DNA from 2 places in the Burkholderia oklahomensis C6786 genome. Region 2 is predicted to be linked to the other one. Evidence: predicted binding sites of a transcription regulator. Region 2 holds the regulator's gene; the other holds the start of a gene.
The links. Region 2 encodes FNR, which switches genes on or off when oxygen is low (the NO sensors DNR and NnrR bind a similar motif). Its sites were predicted from a motif close to TTGATNNNNATCAA; they were not measured.
Positions count from the first base shown of each region.

Region 1: a site for FNR is predicted at 1,233-1,246, ahead of BG90_RS26470 (universal stress protein). Genes of this name have one in related genera too.

Region 1 is NZ_CP009556.1:1,957,835-1,962,033, reverse strand. Features, by position in the region: gene BG90_RS26480 (hypothetical protein) at 1-514, opposite strand, end outside; gene BG90_RS26475 (DUF2249 domain-containing protein) at 659-916, opposite strand; gene BG90_RS26470 (universal stress protein) at 1,304-2,263, shown strand; gene BG90_RS26465 (hypothetical protein) at 2,506-2,922, opposite strand; gene BG90_RS26460 (NADH-quinone oxidoreductase subunit B family protein) at 3,346-3,870, opposite strand; gene BG90_RS26455 (hydrogenase large subunit) at 3,870-4,199, opposite strand, start outside.
Region 2 is NZ_CP009556.1:570,825-575,023, forward strand. Features, by position in the region: gene BG90_RS20535 (LysE/ArgO family amino acid transporter) at 1-160, opposite strand, end outside; gene BG90_RS20540 (LysR family transcriptional regulator ArgP) at 268-1,161, shown strand; gene fnr (fumarate/nitrate reduction transcriptional regulator Fnr) at 1,198-1,953, opposite strand; gene BG90_RS20550 (universal stress protein) at 2,103-2,570, opposite strand; gene BG90_RS20555 (hypothetical protein) at 2,994-3,224, shown strand; partial or broken gene BG90_RS33435 (MFS transporter) at 3,611-3,826, shown strand; gene BG90_RS38070 (hypothetical protein) at 4,127-4,199, shown strand, end outside.

The sequences.
Region 1 (4,199 bases), 1.4 Mb from region 2:
CCGTCATCGCGACGCAGCGCGGCAGCAGATCGGCGATCCGCGGATCGCCCGGCACGCGATCGAGCCGCGCCGACACGCCGATGCTCGCTTCCGTATCGACACGCGTGAAGCGGAGCCGCCCCGGCATCGGCTCGCCGAACGCGAGCAGCCGGCGGCGATCGAAGCGGCCGCCGATCCCCTTGAAGCCCGTGTCGAACGTCGCGCCCGTCAGCATGCCGACGACGTTCGCCATCACGCCCGTCACGCCCTCCGTCGCCGGATCGCGCAGCGCGACGCGAATCGCGCCGCGCTCGGCGGGCGCATGGCCGTACAGCGCATTGAGCGCGGCACGCGTCATCAGATACGCGGACGCGACCGTCGGACACGAATGGCCCGCGAGCTTCACGACGTCCGCATAGCCGTACTCGATCGCGCCGCCGCCATGCGCAGCGCCGAGGAATGCGGCGAGCGGATCGTGCAGCGCGATGCGCGGCACGGCGTCGAAGAATTCAGGAAAACGGTCTGATGGATGCATGAGGGGCGGGATACGCTTATGGTCACACGGAGCATGGAGCATGGAGCGCGCGGACGGCGCCGCTCGGCATCGGCGGGCGACGCGGATGCCGCCACGGCCGAGGCGCTGCCCGCGCGGCGGGCGGCGGGCGGCGGGCGGCGTCGATCATTGGACGACGAAATCGATCACGATCGTCCCGGGCTCGCGCTGCCGGTACTCGACGCCGACCCGCTCGCCATAATGCAGGCGAATCTGGTTGAGGAGCGGAAGCGGATCGTGATCGTTGACGAAGCGCATGGTTTCGCCGGACTGAAGCGCGTCGAGCGCGCCGAAGATCGCCGCATGACGGAATCGCTTCGCGACGCCGCGCGCGTCGAACGGATAAATCGCGGTCGAAGAAAGATGGAGATGCGGCTGCGACATGATCGGAAGTCCTTATCGGATGACACTCGGATGAAGAAACGACAGTGCGCGTAATGCACCGCAAGATCAGCCGGCCCGCGCCGCTCGATGAACGCGGCGCGGCTGCGATCGGTTCGGCATGAATAGATGCATATTGCGAGCAACTATTCTATGCGCGCGTCCCGACTCGCACAACGGCGCTTCGATCCGATCCGATCGCGCGAAGCCCGCGCGATCGGCGTCGCGTTCAACGCGAATCGCCGCGCCGGAGCGGCGTCCCCGGCATTTCGCGGCACGCCGGCGCCGCGCATGTGCCATTCCGCCGTGCTCGAAAAGATTGATTTCGCTCAACGAATACCGGGACCGGTGCCGCAGAATGAGCGAATAGTTGGTCCGTCCAGCACGTTGATGGAGTCGCCGATGTCCACCGATATCTCGAACCACGCCCCGCTGTCGCTGCCCACGCGCATTCTCGTCGCGATCGATGCGTCGAAGGCATCGCTGCGCGCGGTCGCCTATCTAAAGCTCGTGGCGCCCGCCGGCGCGACCGTGCGCTTCGTCAGCGTCGTCGACACGCCGCGCGCGTACACGCTGCCGCACACGTTCGCGCCGTCCGAATTCGCGGCGGCGCACGTCGAGCTCGTCAACGACGCGTCGAATGCGCTCGGCGACGCAACGAATGCGTTCGGCCGCGCCGACGTCGCCACCGAAACGGCGATCGTCGATCTCGCGAAGAAAGGCGGCGACGTCGTCGACGCCCTCCTCGACGAAACGCGTGACTGGCGAGCCGATCTCCTCGTCGTAGGCTCGCACCAGTATCAAGGGCTGCTGCGCTGGGTCGACCGCAGCGTGTCCGAACCGCTGCTCGCCAAGACGGATTGCGCGATCCTCGTCGTGCCGCCCGGCATCGAGACCGCCGAGCATGCGCCGAAGCGCATCATGCTCGCAACCGACGGCAGCCCGATCGCCGCACACGCATTGCGGTACGGCGCGCAATTCGCGACGTCCGACACGCATTTGCGTGCGATCTACGTGATCGACCGCGCGGTGCGGCTCACCGATTTCGTGCCGATTCACGTGCTCGAAGACGCGTTCGTCGAGGAAAGCGAGAAGGCGCTGGCGGTGGCGCGCCAGTTGCTCGACGAAGCGCCGGGCCAGACGAGCACCGCGGTCGTCAGCACCGACCGGACGAGCGACGACGTCGCGCACACGATCGTCCGCGAAGCCGACCGCTGGCCCGCCGACCTGCTCGTGATGGGCACGCACGGCCGGCGCGGCGTGTCGCGCTGGCTGCTCGGCAGCGTCGCGTTGCGCGTCGCGCGGCTCACGCAGATTCCGCTGCTGCTCGTGCGCGCGCCGGCTGCCTGAGGCGCGAAAGCGGCCGCTGCGGCATGCAAGCGGCCGATCATTTTGCTTTGCGAACGTTTGGGCAATCGCGGCGGCGGCGCGAGCATCATTTGGATGCCCGATTTGATCGAGCACCGGCGCTGCCGCTCGCGGTTTTCACGCGCGGCTACCGGCTTCGTCCGGAATCCCGAATCGGCGAAACGGTCACATCAACAAAACGCGGTGGCCGCTCGCCTCGCTCATTCGCCGGCTCGCGCGGGCCGTTATGCGCGCGAACGAGGTTTGTCCGCGCCGTCCGCCTTTTCATCGAGCAGCACGGCCAACCCGCCCGGCCCGAGCTTGCTCACGTTGACCCAGAAGGGGCTGCCGCCCGGCGTCTCGCCCATCGGCACGATCGGCACCTTGTAGTAGCGGTTCAGCATCATCAGGAACGCGAGCGCGTAGCCGCGCCGCCGCTCCGACGGCGCGATCTCGAGGCTATGCACGTACAGCCGGTCGGTCAGCTGCGAAAGGCCATATATCGCTTCGCCGACTCGCGCGCCTTCCGCATTGCGGATGACGACCGCCCATTTCGCATGCGCCGCGGGCTCGATCTCCGCTTCGGCCGCCTTCGTCTCGATCTTGATCGACGGCAGGCGGCGCAGCTTGCGCCAGGCTCGGAAACTCCGCAGTAATCCCATCGACTTCGTGCCTTTCTATTCCATTGCTCGCTCGGCCGAAAATGGCTTTGACAGTGAGTTTTCGCGTCTTTCGGGAAGCTGGCTGGCGTACGGACTAGGTACAGCTTCGAGCAGGCGCGGCAACTTTTTGTTTTTTTCGATCCATCAAGAGTGCGATAAAAAGTGCCTGATTGGAAATCAGCAAAAGACGAGAGCCGCGTAGGATTCTGCGCAACGGATGTAGGAATTCCCCTACACATGAAATGGATATGTTCGCGGACCGCGGCAACGCGCCGATCGAACGGTTCGAATGTGACTCGATGCGAAGAGGAATCCACAGGCTCATGCGCGCGATTCGCGTTGCGACGCGACGCCGCCGCCGGCCCAAATCCGGCCGCCGGCTTTCCCCGCCTGGAACCGCGAAGCGTCAGCGCCACCTTGAAATCAACGGCCGCCCGCCCGCGTATGCTCGAGCGCGCCGCGAATCCCGCGCAGCAGATCGATCGGCCGCGGCGGACAGCCCGGAATCGTCAGATCGACCGGCACGCGCTTCTCGAGCGGCCCGCACACCGCGTAGCTGTCCGCGAACACGCCGCCCGTGCATGCGCAATCGCCCGCCGCGACGACGAGCTTCGGCGCGGGCGTCGCGTCGTACGCAAGACGCACGGCGTCCCGCATGTTGAGCGTCAGCGGCCCGGTGATCAGCAGCATGTCCGCATGCCGCGGGCTCGCGACGAACTTGATTCCCAGCCCTTCGATGTTGTAGTACGGATTGCCGAGCGCATGCAGTTCGAGCTCGCAGCCGTTGCACGAGCCGGCATCGATCGCGCGGATGCACAGCGCGCGCCCGAGGATGTCGAGGATGTCCTGCTGGATGCGCTGCGCATCGCGCCGCCACGCGTCCTCGCCGGGCGGCGCGGGCTCGTCCGGCCGGCCGGTGCGTGCGATCTGTCTGACGAGCTGCCACATTACAGGTCGTGCCCCGCGTAGTTCAAGTTGAACGACTTGTTGATCAAAGGAAAGTCGGGAACGATGTTGCCGATGATCGCATGTTCGAGCGCCGGCCAGTTGTGCCACGACGGATCGTGGCAATGACAGCGCGCAACGCCGCCTTGCGCGCCGAGTTCGAGCGCGACGAGCACCGGGCCGCGCCAGCCCTCGATCCAGCCGACGCCGCGCCGTGCATCGTCTGCGCCGCGTCCTGCCGCTCCCGCATCACCCGAGCCGCTCGGCGCGTTCGCAACGGATGCAACGGATGCAACGGACGCGACGGACGCAACCGGCGCGGCAATCCCGTC
Region 2 (4,199 bases):
CGCCGATCAGGATCATGTCCGACAGCGTGCAGAGCAGGATGATCTTGCCGACGTGCGAGCGCATGATTCCTTGCCGAAGGATGAACGCGTTTTGCGCGCCGATGGTGACGATGAGCGATGCGCACAGCATCGCGCCGTGAGAAAAAGCGATCCAGTTCATGTTCGTTGTTGCTTCAGGCGATGGACTAATGGAGCAGGAGGCGCTAGTCTGCGTTGATCGCCTGGGTAAGAAAAGCTAAATCATCTAATGCTGATTAAGGAAAACTGATGCTCGACTACGCGTTGCTCGATGCGCTCGCCGAAGTGATCCGTCACGGCTCGTTCGAACGGGCGGCGAAAGCGCTCAACGTGTCGCCTTCCGCGGTGTCGCAGCGCGTGAAGCTGTTGGAGGAGCGAGTGGGGAGCGTGCTCGTCAAGCGCGGGCAGCCGTGCGTCGCGACGACGTCGGGCGCGCTGTTGTGCCGCCACACCGAGCGCGTGCGGATGCTGGAAGCCGAGCTGTCCGGGCACATGCCCGGATTCGCCGGCGTGGAGACGGGCGCATGGCCGATACTGCGCGTCGCCGTCAACGACGACAGCGTCGCGACCTGGTTCGTCGACGCGGTCGGCCCGTTCTGCGCGGAAAGCGGCACGCTGCTCGATCTCGTGATCGACGATCAGGACTACACGGCGGAGCGGATTCGCGACGGCAGCGTGCAGGGCGCGGTGACGGCACTCGCCGAGCCGATCCAGGGCTGCCGCTCGACGCGCCTCGGCCGCATGCGTTATCACGCGGTGTGCTCGCCCGCGTTCTACGCGCGCTATTTCGGCAAAGGCATCAACCGCGACGCGCTGCGGCGCGCGCCGTGCGTGATGTTCAATCCGAAGGACGGCCTGCAGGCGCGCTTCATCCGGCGCGTGACGCGTGTGGATCTCGATCCGCCGCAGCACTGGATTCCGCACGTCGCCGGCTATCTGCGCGCGTGCGAGGCGGGGCTGGGCTGGGGAATGTGTCCGGAGCGAATGGTCGAGCGTCGGATCGCCGCGGGCGAACTCGTCGATTTGTCGGAAGGAAAGAGCATCGACGTCGAGCTCTACTGGCAGAGCTGGCGATTGTCGATCGGCTGGCTGGACGAGTTCAGCGCGGCGCTCAAGAAGCGCGCCGCGCAGTTTCTCGATTGATTCGATGCGATGCGATGAAAAACGAGCCGCGCCTGGTTACAGGCGGTGGAGGCCGTCGAAATCGACGATGCGGACCATCCGGCCTTGCATCTCGATCAGCCCGCGCTTGTGGAACTTCGACAACGTGCGGCTGACGGTCTCGAGCGTCATGCCGAGATAGCTGCCGATGTCTTCGCGGGTCATCCGCAGGTTGAATTCGTTAGGCGAATAGCCGCGCTTCATGTAGCGCGACGACACGTCGAGCAGGAACGCCGCGACGCGCTCCTCGGCGTTCAACGAGCCGAGCACCATTGTCTGCGACGTCTCGCGGACGATCTGCTCGCTCATCAGCTTGTGCATCCGCAACTGCATCGTGCCGGCTTCCGAGCATAGCGTCTTCAGCGCGCTGTACGGAATCACGCAGACCGAACTGTCTTCGAGCGCGACCGCGGTGCGCGGATGCGCGTCGTCGCAGATGCCGTCGAGGCCGAGCGCTTCGCCCGCGAGATGCAGCCCGGTGACTTGCTCGCGACCGTCGTGGCGTGTGGCGATGGTCTTCAGCGATCCTGAGCGAACCGCGTACACGTTGTCGAAATTATCGCCTTCGCGGAACAGCGTTTCGCCGCGGCGGACCGGGCGCGCGGTGCAGATCACGGATTCGAGGCGCGCGAGCGCCTCGGGGGCGAGCCCTTGGGGCATGCAGAGATGGCGCATCGCGCACGTCGAACAGTGCGCGGCCTGACGCGGTGCCCACGTACTGGAGGCATGGACGGGAGCAGCGGCGGCGGCGGGTCGGGCGACGGGCGTAAGCATGATGGATGGCTCTGAGGTTGAATCGGTAAAGCCATTGTCCCATCGTGGACAAAGCCTGTTTAGCGACAAAACGCCGCGACTCCCCGTGCGATTTCCTTGTTCGGCCGCAACGCGCGGTTGCGGCGAAACATCGCATCCGTTGCGTTCGGTCAGCTGTCCCGATCTTCCGGATGGGCGGCGGACGGGATCAGCAGCACGGGCAGCGCCGAGTGGCGCACGCACTGTTCGGCGACGCTGCCGAGCACGAGCCGTTTGAAACCGCGGCGGCCGTGCGTGCCGAGCACGAGCAGATCGGCGCCGAACGCTTTGGCGCCGTCGACGATGAGCGACGGCACGTCGGCGAGCGACGACGCTTCGCCGATTTTCATCGCGCCCTTCACGCCGGCTTCCTGCATCTTCTGCGCAAATTCCTTCGCCAGATCGTTGCCCTGCTGGAGCAGTTGCGTGCGAAGGATCGACGGATCGTAGCCGGGCACGTTGTAGTAGATCGCAGCGTTTTCCACGATGTAGAAGGGCTGCAATTCCGCGCCGCTCGTCTTCGCGATGTCGAGCGCCGCGTCGAATGCGTGGCGTGCCGTTTCGCTGCCGTCGACTGCGACAAGAATGCGCTGGTACATGATGTCTCCGTGGTGCGGTTGAGAAAAGATCGGCCGTTCGGCCGATCGAGTTTGACGATGTCTTTTTACAAAGTAAACGATTACTGACTACGATGCGGCGAACTGACGCAGCCGAGTAAACGCGGCGTCGGACTTTTCCGGTTTCGATCGAGCGCGGCGGTTTTTTTGCGCGCGATTTGCGTATCGACCGGGTCGGCTCGCGCCGCGTTCCTCGACGCCGTAATAGACTTGGCTGGAACTCGGGCTGGCTCGCCTGCCGACGCGAGCCGATGCTGGTTTGAAACGCATCGGGCGATACCGTTCCCTGTGTTTCGTGCGGCGCTCGATGGAGGACGGCAGGCGTTGGCGCCGGAGATGCGTGTCGATGGGCGTAGCCGCTGCGCCTGCTTGTTCGTTTCGTTCAACCGGAGAAGGAGGAAACCTATGCCGTATGTCGTGCTCGAGTTGCTGACCGAAGACGCCGACCGGTACTCGCTGCCGGACCTGATCGGCGTGGACAGCGCCTCGCCCGATATGCCGCACGTTTGCGAAATGCTGCTCGCGGACGCTCAATGGCCGACGATCCAGGCCTATCTCGATCGGCAGGAACTGCCGTACAAGTTCGCGCGGCCGAGCACGGCGCGGCGGGTTCCTCGTAATAATCCGTGCTGGTAGCGCGGGGCGTTTGGCGCAGGTCGGATCGGCCTGATCTCGTGCGTCGGTCGATCGTTGCCGTGATGTGTTGGGGAAGACGATCGGCTTGTCGCGAAAGCTGCTGTTCTCGATGTGCCGAGACTTTCCCCTTCGTTGCAGTCCCGCGCGAGCGGCTTGCTGACGTTCGTGCCTCCAGCCCTCGGCGGCAAGCCGCTCGCGCTTCATCCATCGACAAGCCGAACGTTAGGCCTGTTGCTTGTCGATCGGCCGGCGCATATCGACGGTTTGCGTTCCATCCGCCTACCGTGCGGCGATCGGTGAAGGCCGGGCAGGTGAAACCCGTCGATGGCGGAGGTCTACGCGAACGCGGCGAATGAATCGACGGCGAAAGAAGGTGCGAACCGCGTCACGCATTGAGGCTGCCGACGCTCCCGAAAAATCTCACCCATGGCGGAATGGGCCAGGTCGGCATGCTCGCGATCCTGCCGTACGTCGCGACGATGATCGGCATGTGCGCGACGTCCTGGCCGCCGGATCGCACCGGCAGGCGGCGGCTCTTCATTGCCGGACCGCTCGTCGGCTTCGCCGCGCGCCTGTTCCTGTCGGTCCGCTGCCAGGCGTCGGGTGAGCGCGAGCCGTTCGTCGCGGGACGGCTCACGTTCACGCCGCCCGCTCGCTGCGAGCGCAGACGGCACGTTTCCACGCGATATATCGCCGATGCGGGTCGCATGCGGCGCGCGCCGATCGAATCAACGCAAGACGACAGACAGTCAATCGGAACCGCGGTCATGAACGACATCCTCCTGCTGGCGTAGAAGCGCGCCCATACCTTCAGCTTCGACGATCTCGAATCGAAGACGGCGCCCGCGCACGTCGTGCTGCCGACTATCCGCTCGAGTTCGCGGTCGATCCGGCGCGCCGTCATGCGTCCGCCGGGGATCTTCGGGATCGAAACCGCCTGGACGCGCGGCCACGAAGGCGATCATCGCGTCGCCG